Linked DNA regions of Streptosporangium sp. NBC_01755. The protein of the gene in region 2 interacts with the protein of the main gene of each other region in a pairwise test. Links are inferred from orthologs where the notes say so. Each region holds a gene or a part of one and is shown on either strand. Other genes may lie near its edges. The genes, in order: OG884_RS09845 and OG884_RS31895.

What was found.
Region 1: the proteins of OG884_RS31895 (region 2) and OG884_RS09845 interact in binary tests that used the Escherichia coli proteins (3 or more experiments, as listed by UniProt). The link is inferred for Streptosporangium sp. NBC_01755 from one-to-one orthologs.

Annotation. Positions count from the first base shown.
Region 1 is NZ_CP109131.1:2,166,142-2,174,072, forward strand. The notes cover bases 3,498-7,750. They hold OG884_RS09845 (multifunctional oxoglutarate decarboxylase/oxoglutarate dehydrogenase thiamine pyrophosphate-binding subunit/dihydrolipoyllysine-residue succinyltransferase subunit), read left to right. Parts: upstream 3,498-3,842; coding sequence 3,843-7,550; downstream 7,551-7,750. Other genes in these bases: OG884_RS09840 (B3/B4 domain-containing protein), read left to right, coding at 3,498-3,649; OG884_RS09850 (DUF6104 family protein), read left to right, coding at 7,667-7,750. In the rest of the region: OG884_RS09820 (NAD(P)H-dependent amine dehydrogenase family protein), read left to right, coding at 1-1,009; OG884_RS09825 (flavin reductase family protein), read right to left, coding at 1,378-1,884; OG884_RS09830 (hypothetical protein), read right to left, coding at 2,004-2,129; OG884_RS09835 (glutathione S-transferase C-terminal domain-containing protein), read left to right, coding at 2,171-2,809; more of OG884_RS09840, read left to right, coding at 2,984-3,497; more of OG884_RS09850, read left to right, coding at 7,751-7,843; OG884_RS09855 (DUF4097 family beta strand repeat-containing protein), read left to right, coding at 7,914-7,931. UniProt on the Escherichia coli protein: E1 component of the 2-oxoglutarate dehydrogenase (OGDH) complex which catalyzes the decarboxylation of 2-oxoglutarate, the first step in the conversion of 2-oxoglutarate to succinyl-CoA and CO(2).
Region 2 is NZ_CP109131.1:6,916,639-6,923,236, reverse strand. The notes cover bases 2,502-5,421. They hold OG884_RS31895 (ABC-F family ATP-binding cassette domain-containing protein), read right to left. Parts: upstream 4,801-5,421; coding sequence 3,202-4,800; downstream 2,502-3,201. Other genes in these bases: OG884_RS31890 (acVLRF1 family peptidyl-tRNA hydrolase), read right to left, coding at 4,977-5,421; OG884_RS31900 (helix-turn-helix domain-containing protein), read right to left, coding at 2,872-3,087; OG884_RS31905 (enoyl-CoA hydratase/isomerase family protein), read right to left, coding at 2,502-2,736. Outside these bases: OG884_RS31910 (ABC transporter ATP-binding protein), read right to left, coding at 1-1,763; more of OG884_RS31905, read right to left, coding at 1,933-2,501; more of OG884_RS31890, read right to left, coding at 5,422-5,633; OG884_RS31885 (EAL domain-containing protein), read left to right, coding at 5,766-6,598. UniProt on the Escherichia coli protein: Genetic data indicate it may be involved in ribosome assembly or function.

The DNA.
Region 1 (7,931 bases), 4.7 Mb from region 2 along the record:
CGGCAGATACGCCCTGCGCAGCGTTATCACCCGGCCGGAGTTCGAACTGGCCGGCGTGCTGGTCTACGACCCGGACAAGGTGGGACGGGATGCGGGAATCCTCGTGGGACTCCCCGAGGCCGGTGTCATCTGCACCGACGACGTCGAGGAGACCCTCGCCCTGGAGGCCGACTGCGTGCTGCACATGCCGCTACCGACGTTCCACTTCGGCGGGGACCATCCGAGCGACGTGGAGACCATCTGCGCGCTGCTCGCCACCGGCAAGAACGTCATCACCACCACCGGGTTCGTCTACCCCAAGTGCTACGGCCCGGCGGTGGTGGATCGCCTGGAGGCCGCCTGCCAGGCCGGAGGGGCGTCCCTGCACGGCACGGGCATCAACCCCGGTTTCATGAGCGATGTGCTGCCGCTCACGCTGACCGGCCTGTCCAGCCGGGTCGACCACATCTACGTCCGGGAGTCGTCCGACTTCCGGGGACACCCCTCCCGGCAGATCGTGGTGGATCTGTACGGCTTCACCCGCTCGGCCAAGGACTACATCGCCGGCGTGCGTCCCTTCCGCGCCTTCCAGCGCTCGCTGTTCGCCGAGAGCGTCCAGTTCGTGGCCGACAACCTCGGCGTGACCCTCGACGAGGTCGAGGAGAGCGACGAGTTCGAGCTTGCCTCAGAGGAGTTCGAGATCGCCGCGGGGCTGGTCAGGGCGGGCACCGTGTGCGCGTCCCGCTGGATGTTCAGCGGGCTCGTCCGCGGCCGTCCCCTGATGACCGTGGAGTGCGTCTACAAGGCCGACGCCACCCGGGTGGAACGCTGGGCCGACCCCGGTTTCAGCGTCCACATCGAGGGCGTGCCCCAGTTGATGCTCAGCGTCAGCGAGATCTCGCACGGACTGGCCGGCGCCGCCGCCCACGCGGTGAACTCCATGGCCGCCCTCTGTGCCGCCCCACCGGGCATCCGCACCGCGCTGGATCTCCCCCTGGCCACCGGCCGGGGCACCGTCCGCCTCGCCTGAGGATCCCCCTCGGCCCCCTTACCAGGCACCACCGCGAGGCACCACCACGAGACAGCACGCGGGCGGCCCCGCGACAGGCCGGCCGTACGACGGGCGGAGACCTCGTTCGCGATGGCGACCGGCACACGTGAATCCGCCGATTAGGGATATCCGGTATTTAACACTTTTGCCGAAATAGGCAGATTCTCTGCTCAGGCCAGCGCATCGATCACCCGCGGTGAACCCTCGCCTCCGCGTCGCGTTCACCCATCCGGAAACCGGAAATTGGCCGTGGAATTCGTGCGGGCACCGACCGTCAGAGCCTGTGGAAGGGAACGCTCCATCGCGGAACATCCCCTTATCCAACTAAACGGAAATTCCCTCCAAAATCAGGAGTGCGGGGTGAAACGCCCAAAACGGCCCTGGTGGTACAGGAGCGGGCGGCCACCGGGCTCAAGGCTCGTCTCGACGACGAGTCCGACGACCAGGACGTGATCACCGATGTCGACGGTGGAGTGGGTGGCACAGACCAGGTGAGCCGAGACACCGTCCAGCAGCGGGACGCCCAGATGCCCCGGAGCCCAGGAGGTGGGGGCGGCGAAGCGGTCGACCCCCTTCCTGGCGAAGCGCGCGGCCACCTCGGCCTGGTCGCTGGCCAGGACGTTCACCGCGAAGTGATCGGCCTGCCGGAGCCAGGACCAGGTGCTCGACGACTGGTCCACATAGAAGGAGACCAGCGGGGGCGTAAGGCTGACGGACGAGAACGAGGTGGCCGTGAGACCGACCGGCACACCTTCGAACTGCGCCGTGACGACGACGACCCCGGCCGCGTGGACGGCCAGCGCCTGCCGGAACCGCTCCGCGTCGACCGCTCGGCCGGACAGGGTCTCGGTCATGACGCCTCTCCCAGGGACGGGCGGGGTACCACCAAGATGCTCCACTTGGTCACTTTTCCCCCTTTGAGGAATAAAAGACACTTCTCAGAACCCATTGATGCCGCCATCTCTTCCCGGCGTCACACCGGAGCCCTCTGCCCGAGGGCCGCCACCTGCGGACCGGCCCGGTCGGCCCAGGGGCCGAGTGCCGCGTCGAGGTCGGAGAGCTGCGATTCCAGCAGCGCGAGGCCCGGCATGGGCACCACTCAGGGACGAGAAGGGCTGGCGGATACCCGGCGGCGATCCGGTGACAGGGGTCACGCACCTCTCCGAGCTCTACCTCGCGACCGACCCCGGCTACCAGGGCCGCTACACGGTGCCCTGCGTCTGGGACATCGCCGCCGAGCGCCTGGTCACCAACGACTACCCGCAGATCACCCTCACCCTGGAGACGGCCTTCGCGCCGTGGCACGCCGAGGGCGCCCCCGACCTCTACCCCGAGGAACTGCGCGAGGAGATCGACGCGCTGAACGAAGTGATCTTTCACGGCCTCAACAACGGCGTCTACCGGGCCGGGTTCGCCCGCTCCCAGGAGGCGTACGACGAGGCGATCACCGCGGTGTTCGCCACGCTCGACCTGCTGGAGGAGCGCCTGACCACCCGGCGCCGGCTGCACGGCGACGCGCTCACCGAGAGCGACGTGCGGCTCTACCCCACGCTCGCCAGGTTCGACGCGGTCTACAACTCGCACTTCAAGTGCTCGGTGCGACGGCTCGTCGACTATCCGGTCCTGTGGGCCTACGCCCGCGAGCTGTACGCCATCCCCGCGTTCCGCGACACGACCGACTTCGACCAGATCAAGCGGCACTACTTCGTGACGCAGACGAACGTCAACCCGAGCGGGATCGTGCCGCGGGGGCCGGAGATCGACTGGACCGCTCCCTGACACGACCCTCGTACTCGACCACCATCCCCGGCCCGTGCAAGGTGACCTACACCAACCACGGCCAGCGACCCGAGGGGTTGCACCCGCTGCGGCTTATCGGCGTGGGGTGGCCGTCCGCTGAACGGTCACCCCGTCCTTCCTCGAATCGCCGTGCACGCCGCCTAAACTGGGGCCGTGATCGAGGACATCTGGGTGGACCCCGCCGTCAGCGCGCTCAGGCCGGACTTCGCGGTGCTGGTGATGGGAGTGTACGGGCTGCGCAACGGGCCGACGGACGACAGGTCGCGGGCCTGGCTGGCAGAGGCGGCCGAGAAGGCGGTGGCGGTCGACGACGCGAGGGTCGAGGCGTGGCGGGAGGCCTACCGGGCATTCGGCGCCAAGCCGCAGCGGACCCGGCCCTCGGTGGACGCCCTGGTCAGACGGATGCCGCCGCCGGAGATCAACCTGGTGGTCGACGCCTACAACGCGATCAGCATCAGGCACGGCCTGCCGATCGGCGGAGAGGACCTGACCCGCTACGAGGGGACGGCCCGTCTGGTGCGCGCGGCCGGCGACGAGCCGTTCGAGGTCGTCGAGAGAGGCGAGCCCGCGATCGACCACCCGGAGATCGGCGAGGTCGTCTGGCGCGACGACCGGGGCGTCACCTGCCGCCGGTGGAACTGGCGGCAGTGCGTCCGCACCCGGATCACCGAGGAGACGACGGATGCGCTGTTCCTGCTGGAGCGGCTCGCGCCCCTGTCCACCGAGGAGTTGCGCGCCGCCGGAGACGAGCTGGCCGGCCTGCTCGAAGATATTACCCCGAGGATACAGCTAGAATTCCGACTGGTCGGATTGAACTGACGAAGCCCGCCGGATCCGGCCGACCAGGGACTCAGCGACCGAAACGGATACCCAGGGGTGACCGTTTTAAACAACTCTGAGAGGATCGACAAGGAAGCTGCGGCCAGAGTGGCGCAGGTCCGGGCTAAGGCGAGTAGCCTTGGACAGGTTCTTTATCATCAACGCCGATCTGCGGAAGAGGGCGATTTCCGCCGTGTCGTCTGAGTCGTCGCGGACAAACCCGCTGGCAGCCTTCGGTCAGAACGAATGGCTTGTCGACGAGCTGTACCAGAAATACCTCCAGGACCCCGAGTCGGTCGACCGGGCCTGGTGGAACTTCTTCGCGGACTACAACCCTGATTCGGGGGCCGGTAAGGCCGCTCCCCCAGGTGCGGCGACCGCCGCGTCCACTCCTCCGACACCGACCGCCCCTTCGGCCTCGGCTGTCCCAGCCCCGGCCTCCGCCGCTCCGGCCACCCCGGCCCCCGTGGCGACGACCCCAGCGCCGGCGGCCAAGGCCGCTCCGGCGGACCGATCCAAGCAGGAGACGCAGTTGCCCGCCGGTGCCGAGGAAGTTCGACTACGCGGCGCGGCCGCGAGGACTGCCGCCAACATGGAGGCCAGCCTTGTGGTCCCGACGGCGACCAGCGTGCGCGCGGTCCCGGCGAAACTGCTGATCGACAACCGGATCGTGATAAACAACCACCTGTCGCGCGGTCGCGGCGGCAAGGTGTCGTTCACGCATCTCATCGGCTACGCGGTGATCAAGGCCCTCAAGGTCCTGCCGGAGATGAACCACTCCTACACCGAGGTCGGCGGCAAGCCGGTGCTGGTCAAGCCCGAGCACGTCAACCTGGGCCTGGCCATCGACGTCGCCAAGAGCGACGGCACCCGCCAGCTCCTGGTCCCGTCGATCAAGGCGACCGAGCAGATGGACTTCCGCCAGTTCTGGGTCGCCTACGAGGACGTGGTGCGCAAGGCCAGGGCGGGCAAGCTGGGGGTCGACGACTTCGCCGGCACCACGATCTCGCTGACCAACCCGGGCACCATCGGCACCGTGCACTCGGTGCCGCGCCTGATGCCGGGGCAGGGCACGATCATCGGCGTCGGCGCGATGGAGTACCCCGCGGAGTACCAGGGGGCCTCCCCCGACACGCTCACCCGCCTCGCGGTGAGCAAGGTCATGACGCTCACCAGCACCTACGACCACCGGATCATCCAGGGCGCCCAGTCGGGCGACTTCCTGCGGCAGGTCCACCGGCTGCTGCTGGGCGAGGACGGCTTCTACGACGAGATCTTCGAGGCCCTCCGGATCCCGTACGAGCCGATCCGCTGGGTCCATGACATCTCCACCACGCACGACGACGACGTGGCGAAGTCCGCGCGGGTCATAGAGCTGATCCACGCCTTCCGGGTCCGCGGCCACCTGATGGCCGACACCGACCCGCTGGAGTACAAGCAGCGCAAGCACCCCGACCTCGACATCAAGTCGCACGGTCTGACCCTCTGGGACCTGGAGCGCGAGTTCGCCACCGGCGGCTTCGGCGGCCGGCCCCTGATGAAGCTGCGCGACATTCTCGGCGTGCTGCGTGACTCCTACTGCCGGACCATCGGCGTGGAGTACATGCACATGCAGAACCCCGAGGAGCGGGCCTGGATCCAGGCCCGCGTCGAGCGGCCGCACGCCAAGCCCGACCGCACCGAGCAACTGCGCGTCCTGGAGCGGCTGAACACCGCCGAGGCGTTCGAGACGTTCCTGCAGACGAAGTTCGTGGGGCAGAAGCGCTTCTCGCTGGAGGGCGGCGAGTCACTGATACCGCTGCTCGACTCGGTGCTGAGCGCCGCGGCCGAGGAGCGGCTCGACGAGGCCGTGGTCGGTATGGCCCACCGCGGTCGCCTCAACGTGCTGGCCAACATCGTCGGCAAGTCGTACGGGCAGATCTTCGGCGAGTTCGAGGGCAACATCGACCCGCGCAGCGCCCACGGCTCCGGTGACGTGAAGTACCACCTGGGTGCCGGCGGCGACTTCGTCTCGCCCGACGGTTCCAAGATCAGGACCTCGGTCGTGGCCAACCCCTCCCACCTGGAGACGGTCGACCCGGTCCTGGAGGGCGTGGTCCGCGCCAAGCAGGACCTCCTGGAGCGCGGCGAGGAGGGCTTCACGGTCCTGCCCGTGCTCGTCCACGGCGACGCGGCCTTCGCAGGCCAGGGCGTGGTGGCCGAGACCCTCAACCTGTCGCAGCTGCGCGGCTACCGCACCGGCGGCACCGTGCACATCGTGGTCAACAACCAGGTCGGCTTCACCACCAGCCCGGCCAGCTCGCGTTCCAGCGTGTACGCCACCGACGTGGCCCGGATGATCCAGGCCCCGATCTTCCACGTCAACGGCGACGACCCCGAGGCCGTGGTCCGGGTCGGCCGCCTGGCCTTCGAGTACCGCCAGGCGTTCCGCAAGGACGTCGTGATCGACCTGATCTGCTACCGGCGCCGCGGCCACAACGAGATGGACAACCCGGGCTTCACCCAGCCGCTGATGTACGACCTGATCGACGCCAAGCGCTCCACCCGCAAGCTCTACACCGAGGCGCTGATCGGCCGGGGCGACATCACGGTCGAGGAGGCCGAGGGCGCGCTCCGCGACTACCAGGCCAAGCTGGAGAACGCCTTCACCGAGACCCGCGCGGCGGCCAACGCGTCGGCGGACGAGTTCCCCCGCCCGCCGGTCGACATGGAGACCATCCCCTGGTCCCACGAGGACGTCAAGACGGCCGTCTCCGAGGAGACCGTCAAGCGGATCGTGGAGACCCAGCTCAACATGCCCGAGGGCTTCACCGTCCACCCGCGCCTGCTGCCGGTGCTGCAGCGTCGCGGGCAGATGGTCACCGAGGAGCGTATCGACTGGGGCATGGGCGAGACCCTGGCGTTCGGATCACTGCTGATCGACGGCCACCCGGTCCGCCTCGTCGGCCAGGACTCCCGGCGCGGCACGTTCACCCAGCGGCACGCCGTGCTGGTCGACCGTGTCACGGGCGAGGAGCACACCCCGCTCAAGGCGTTCAACCAGGGCACCACGAAGTTCTACATCTACGACTCCCTGCTGAGCGAGTACGCCGCGCTCGGTTTCGAGTACGGCTACAGCGTGGAGCGGCCCGAGGCGCTGGTCGCCTGGGAGGCGCAGTTCGGCGACTTCGTCAACGGCGCTCAGTCGATCATCGACGAGTACCTCACCTCGGGCGAGCAGAAGTGGGGCCAGCGCTCCGGTGTCACCCTGCTGCTGCCGCACGGCTACGAGGGACAGGGCCCCGACCACTCCTCGGCTCGCATCGAGCGCTTCCTGCAGATGTGCGCCCAGGACAACATGACCGTCGCGCAGCCCACGGTGCCGGCCAACTACTTCCACCTGTTGCGCTGGCAGACGCTGTCGAACCGGCACCGCCCGCTGGTGGTGTTCACCCCCAAGTCGCTGCTGCGGCACAAGGCGGCGATCTCGTCGGTCAGCGACTTCACCTCGGGGTCGTTCCAGCCGGTGCTGGGCGACACCACGGTCGCCCCCGGCAACGTCCGCAAGGTCGTGCTGGTCTCCGGCAAGCTCTACTACGACCTGGCGGCGGCCCGCGACAAGCAGGGGCGCAACGACGTGGCGATCGTCCGTCTTGAGCGGCTCTACCCGTTCCCCGGCAACCCGTTGGAGATCGAGCTGAGCCGTTACTCCGCCGACATCGAGCTGGTGTGGGCGCAGGACGAGCCGCTCAACATGGGTCCGTGGTCGTTCCTGGCACTCAAGATGGCCGAGAACCCGGACGTCTTCGGCGGACGTTCGATCAAGCGGGTCTCCCGCAAGGCCAACTCCTCCCCGGCGACCGGCTCGCACTCCACCCACGAGGCCGAGTTGCAGCAGATGCTGGGGGAGATCTTCATCTAGGAGGGCGGGCCGCCGGCCACCGGCGGTCCACAGTGCAGGCGTCACCACGGAAGTCCCCCGCAGGAACCTCTGCGGGGGACTTCCCCATTATCGCAAGTGTCACCACGAGGAGAACGATGTACTTCACCGATCGGGGCATCGAGGAGCTCGTCGAGCGCCGTGGCCAGGAAGAGGTCACCATCGTGTGGCTGGCCGAGCGGCTGCGCGAGTTCGTCGACCTGAACCCCGACTTCGAGACCCCGGTGGAACGACTGGCCACCTGGCTGGCCCGGCTGGACGACGAGGACGACTGAGAAAAACGCGATATATCTTGACCTCCCATCTGACGCGACATATCGTGTCTTGTACAAGGAGGTCACGACCATGCGGCAGTGGACGATC
Region 2 (6,598 bases):
ATCTGGTCGGCCTCGCGGATCGTGGACAGCCGGTGGGCGATGACCAGCGAGGTGCGTCCGGCCAGCGCGACCTTCAGCGCCTGCTGGACGGCGGCCTCGGACTCGGAGTCCAGATGCGCGGTGGCCTCGTCGAGGATGACCACGCGAGGCGCCTTGAGCAGCAGTCTCGCCAGGGCCAGCCGCTGCTTCTCCCCGCCGGACAGCCGGTGGCCCCGGTCGCCCACCACGGTCTCCAGCCCCTCGGGCATGTCCATGACCAACTCGGCGATCTGGGCGGCCCGCAGCGCCTCCCAGATCTCCTCCTCACTCGCCTCGGGCCTGGCGTAGCGGAGGTTGGCCCCGATGGTGTCGTGGAACAGGTGAGCGTCCTGCATGACGACCCCCACGGTGTCGCGCAGGGAGGCCAGGGTGGCGTCGCGCACATCCAGGCCGTTGATCCGGACCGCACCCCCGCTGACGTCGTAGAGGCGTGAGAGCAGGCCGGTGATCGTCGTCTTTCCCGCTCCGGAGGGGCCGACCAGGGCGACCATCTGGCCGGGGCGGGCGGTGTAGGTGACGCCGCGCAGCACCTCGTGGCCGGGCCCGGTGTCGGGGCGGGCCACCGCCTCCAGTGAGGCCAGCGACACCTCCGAGGCCAAGGGATACCTGAACCGGACGTCGTCGAACTCGACGGAGACCGGCCCCTCGGGAAGAGGCCTGGCATCGGACCGCTCGGCGACCATGGGCCGCAGGTCGAGCACCTCGAAGACCCTGTCGAAGCTGACCAGCGCGGTCATCACGTCCACGTGCACGTTCGACAGGCTCGTCAGCGGGCCGTACAGGCGCATCAGGAGGGCGGCGAGGGCCACCAGGGTTCCGAGCTCGAAGACGCCGGAGACGGCCAGCACGCCGCCCAGGCCGTACACCAGGGCGGTGGCCAGCGCCGCCACCAGGCCGAGCGCGACCCGGAAGACCGTCCCGTACATGCCCACGGTGACGCCGACGTCGCGAACCCGCCCCGCCTTGCCGCCGAAGGCGTCGGCCTCGTCGTCCGGGCGGCCGTACAGCTTGGCGACCATCGCACCGGCTACGTTGAACCGCTCGGTCATCATGGAGCTCATCTCGGCGTCGAGCTCCATCTGCTCGCGGGTGAGCCCGGACATCTTCCTGCCGACCCACTTGGCGGGGAAGACGAAGATCGGCAGCAGTACGAGGGCGACGAGGGTGATCTGCCACGAGAGCACCAGCATGGCGCCCAGGACCAGCACCAGCATGACCACGTTGGCCACGACCGATGACAGCGTGCTGGTCAGGGCGCGCTGGGCTCCGATGACGTCGGTGTTGAGCCGGGAGACCAGGGCGCCGGTCTGGGTGCGGGTGAAGAAGGCCACGGGCATGCGCTGGACGTGGTCGAAGACCTCGGTGCGCAGGTTGTAGATGAGGCCCTCACCGATCCGCGCGGAGAACCAGCGCTGGGCCAGGGTGAGCACCGCGTCCGCGACCGCCAGGCCCGCGATGACCAGCGCGAGGGCGATCACCACCCCCTGGCGCCTCGCGACGATGCCGTCATCGATGATCGCCTTCATCAGCAGCGGGTTGGCGATCACGATGACCGAGCCGACCACCACCAGCGCGAGGAAGGCCGCGATATGCCGCGAGAACGGCCTGGCGTAGCGGGCGATGCGCCTGACCGTGCCCGGCGCCAGACGCTCCTTGGTCACCGAGCTGTCACGCCGGAGCGAGTGCATCATCTGGGGGCCGAAGCCCCCACCCATCATTGCCATCTGGCCTCCTCTCCCGGTGCGAGCACCGGGAGAGGCACACTCATTCCCTCATCAGCTTGAGGCGAACACCCGCGGCTCGCCCGAATGGGCCGCTTGACCTCTCCCCACGGCTGAGCCCCGGAGGTCGCGACCGTCTCGGGTCGGGTCTCTCGCGTGAAAGCCAGACGGGCTACCCGAAAAGCGCCTTGATACGTGCCTCCTGCTCGCGTGCCTCGGCCGCGGCCTGTTCCTCCAGTGTGCGCCCCGAAGCACCCTGGAGCAGCCGCTTGGTCGCCGTCGCGGCGTCGCGGTTGGTCGCCAGCAGCGCGGCGGTCAGGTCGCGCACGGCCTCCGTCAGCTCTCCCGGTGCGACGACCAGCTCGGCCAGGCCGATCCTGGCCGCCTCCTGCGCCCCCACGACGCGGGCGGTCAGGCAGATCTCGATGGCCCGGGACAGGCCCACCAGATCGACCAGCGGCTTGGTGCCGGTCAGGTCGGGGACCAGCCCGAGAGCCGGCTCCTTCATGCACAGCTTGGCGTCGTCCGCCAGGACCCGCAGGTCACAGGCGAGCGCCAGCTGAAACCCCGCGCCTACCGCGTGGCCCTGCACAGCTGCCACGGAGACGATGTCGGGACGCCTCAGCCAGAGAAAACCCCGCTGGGCCGACGCCACCCGGTCGACGAAAGCCGTCTCCTCGAGTGTCGCCAGGGACGTGAACGTCCCCTGCCCTGGTACCCCCTCCGGTGTGAACATCCTCAGATCGATCCCCGCCGAGAAGGACGGCCCCTCACCTCTGATCACGACGACCCTCACCTGCTGCGGCAGGTTGTTACCGATATGAGCCAGAGCCGACCAGGTGGCGAACGTCTGAGCGTTTCGCTTCTCCGGACGGTCCAGCGTGATCGTCGCGATCTCGCCGTCCACCTCGTAGCGCAGACCGACCTCCTTGAGAGAGATCTCCTCCGCACTCCCCCCGAACACCGCTTCCACCATCGCCCGTTCTCCCACCTTCCGTTTCCGCCTCGCCCGACCCTATCGACTCTCCAGAATGAGGTTCTATAGGCTCGGGCGGGAACGGCTGCGGCGTGTGGGGGACGAGCGGCTGCGGTCGCGCGTTCCGAGGTGGAGTCAGCGCTTGGACTTGCCTCGGGTGGCGCCACCACGCCCGCGCAGAGTCACACCGGACTCGCTCAGGATGCGGTGGATGAACCCGTACGACCTGCCGGTCGAAGCGGCCAGAGCACGGATGCTTTCACCCGCGCTGTAGCGCTTCTTGAGATCGGAGGCCAGTTTTTCACGGTCGGCCCCGGTAACCCGGGTGCCCTTCTTGAGAGTCTCGGCCACGAGTACCTCCTGTAGTGCCAGACTTCCGCAGCGTTACACACGCCATGATCAGTCATTTCAGCGAGATCGGCTACCTACTCCACGGGAAAAGATCCGTACCCGCTCAAATTAAGATCACGCAAGTGCCACAAGATCGGAAAATTCGTCGCTCCATGCGTCTTCAACTCCGTCAGGCAGCAAGATCACCCTATCGGGTCGTAGAGCCTCCACAGCACCCTCATCATGCGTGACAAGCACAATCGCCCCAGAATAGGACGTTAGCGCCGAAAGAACCTGCTCTCGACTGGCCGGATCGAGGTTGTTCGTGGGCTCGTCGAGGAGGAGGACGTTGGCCGCCGACAGCACCAGCGTGGCCAGTGCCAGCCGCGTCTTCTCCCCTCCCGACAGCACCCCCGCAGGCTTGTCCACGTCGTCGCCGGTGAACAGGAACGAGCCCAGAACCTTGCGCAACTCCACGTCGGGAAGCTCTCCCCCGGCCGAGCGCATGTTCTCCAGCACGCTGCGGCCGGGGTCGATCGTCTCATGCTCCTGCGCGTAGTAGCCCAGCTTGAGCCCGTGACCGGCCTTGACCGCCCCGGTGTCGGGCTCCTCGACGCCACCCAGGATGCGCAGGAGAGTGGTCTTTCCCGCGCCGTTCAGACCCAGGATCACGACCCTGCTGCCCCTGTCGACCGCGGCGTCGACGTCCGTGAAGACCTCCAGGGAGCCATACGACTTCGACAGCCCCTCCGCCATGATCGGGGTGCGCCCGCACGGAGCGGGCTGGGGGAAGCGCAGCTTGGCGACCTTGTCGCTGCGCCGCTCCACCTCCAGGCCGGAAAGCAGGCGCTCGGCGCGGCGCTGCATGTCCTGCGCGGCCTTGGCCTTGGTGGCCTTGGCACGCATCTTGTCGGCCTGCGACATCAGGGCGGAGGCCTGCTTCTCGGCGTTGGCGCGCTCGCGCCTCCTGCGCTTCTCGTCGGTCTCCCGCTGGGCCAGATAGGACTTCCAGCCGACGTTGTAGGTGTCGATCACCGAACGGTTGGCGTCGAGGTGCAGGACGCGGTTTACCGTCGCTTCAAGAAGACCCACGTCGTGGCTGATAATGATCAAGCCGCCCTGGTGAGATCGTAAAAAATCACGAAGCCACCCGATTGAGTCCGCATCTAGGTGGTTTGTCGGCTCGTCAAGAAGGAGAGTCTCTGCCCCGCTGAAGAGGATCCGAGCCAACTCCACCCGCCTGCGCTGCCCTCCGGAGAGGGTCTCCAACGGCTGGCCGAGCACCCGGTCCGGCAGCCCCAGGCTGGAGGCGATCGAGGCGGCCTCCGACTCCGCGGCGTACCCGCCCAGCACGTGCAGACGGTCCTCCAGGCGCCCGTAGGCGCGCACGGCGCGGTCTCTGGTGCGATCGTCGGCCGAGGACATGCCCAGCTCGGCCTCGCGCAGCTCGCGCAGCACCTCATCCAGCCCGCGGGCCGACAGGATGCGGTCGCGGGCCAGCACGTGCAGATCACCGGTGCGCGGGTCCTGCGGCAGATAGCCGACCTCGCCACTGATGGAGACCGTGCCCGAGGCCGCCGCCCCCTCCCCCGCGAGCACCCGGGTCAGCGTGGTCTTTCCGGCCCCGTTACGGCCGACGAGCCCGATCTTGTCACCGGGGTTCACCCGGAACGACGCGCCCTCGATGAGCAGGCGGGCCCCGGCCCGCAGTTCGATGTCAGAAGCTACGATCATGGTTGGAGAACACTCCCAGCAGGAAATACACAGGCTCACTTCACTGTGGCCGAACCCGCCGCGCCCTGTGTCTCCCGGCTCTCGGCTCGGCCGTCTCGCCTTCATCGGGACGACGGTCAATCGGGAGTGCGCATACCGATCAGTGTACGGCGCGGCAACACCTGGGCTCTCCTCGATTACGTGGGATCGCTCACCCTGATGCGGACCGCGCGAAACCCGGCGGGGGTGTCCTTGAGGACCACCAGCCTCGGATCGGGGACCGTCAGGAAGGGCTCGGCCTCCAGCGCGAAGACCGGGGCGAGCCTGCGGTCGGAGCGCAACGCGTCGACCGCGCGCCGGTCTCCGCCAAGCACGACAGCCTCCAGCTCGCCCACCCACGGCCCCAGGACGCGCAGCGCCACCTCGGCCGCCGCCTCGTGCGCCTGGTCCACCTGCTTCTCCCTGCGCCGGGCGAAACGCCGCTGTGACCAGCCACCCGCCGCGCTGCGCCCGTGAACCGGCCGCGAACCGACCTTGGAGGAGAGCAGCTCCTCACCCTGGAAGATCCCCGCCGCGTGGCCGCCCAGCCGGACGAGCAGCACCCCGACCCTGCGCTCGGTGCGCACGTGGGTGACCAGACGCGCCAGCGGACCGCCCCCGGACGGGGTCAGCGGCGGGAACGGCACCTGGCACTCGGCGACCGCGCCGTCCGCGCCTTCGAGGCGTACGACCGAGACCGAGGCCGTCACCCCCGGCGGGCCGTGCCTGTCGACGAAACCGTCGATCCAGCGGTTCAGGCGGTCGGGCGCCACCGAGACCCAGCGGCCTCCCCCCTTGGCCGGTCGCGACGTCATGAAACGCGACACTACCGGCTGACCTCGCGGAACACACGATCTCGCCGACCAAATCCAACGAACAGCGAAATATCAGTGAACATCGCTGCACGTTGCTTCTGTGATGCCACAGCAACCCCCATCCTTCTGAATGTGACGACCAGAGCGCACGTCAACCCGCAGGCCTCCGCAGCGGCCCCCGCGAGCCTCACGCCTGTCGTCGACCTCGACACCGGAGGCGTCATCGCACTCCAGGCGGGAGGCGAGGGCCGCGGGAACATCTCCACCACGATCCAGACGGTGCACGACGCCGCCGCCGGCGAGACCCTGCTCCCGCTGGTGCTGACCCTGCCGACGGTCGCGGTGATCGGCGGCACGGCCGCACTGGCACCGCTCCACGAGGCCCTCCGCGCGTCCGGGCGGCGACCCCGCGAGGTGATCCTCACCGTACGGGGCGACTTCGCCCAGTTCGAGCGCCGCTCCCTGATCGTCGGCCTGGACGGCCTGCGCGCCATCGGCTACCTCATCGCGGTGGGCGACCTGGGCACCGGGCACATCCCGCTGGACCTTCTCGCCGACGCCGCACCGTACCTGGCGGTGATCTCCCCGGACCTGATCGCCCAGGTGCCCCGCGACCCGCGCCGCACCGCGATCGGCGAGGGTCTGGCCCGGCTCGCCAGGGAGGCGGGCGCGCACGTGCTGGCCTCCGGCGTGAGCGACGAGGCCCAGCTCTCCGCACTCCGCGGCTGGGGGGTACGGCTCGCACAGGGCCCGCTGCTGACCCCCGGACCGTCCGGCCGGGTGCACGTGCCGCTCCCGGTCGTCGAGCAGGAGCCGTCTCGGTTCACGCTCGGTCCACGCGTCCAGGAGTTCCTGCTACCCGCGGTGACCCTGCCCTACGAGGCCACCGCCGAGGCCGTGATCAACGCCTTCGGCGGCGAGCCGTCCATCACCAGCGTGGTCCTCGTCGACGAGTACCAGCGTCC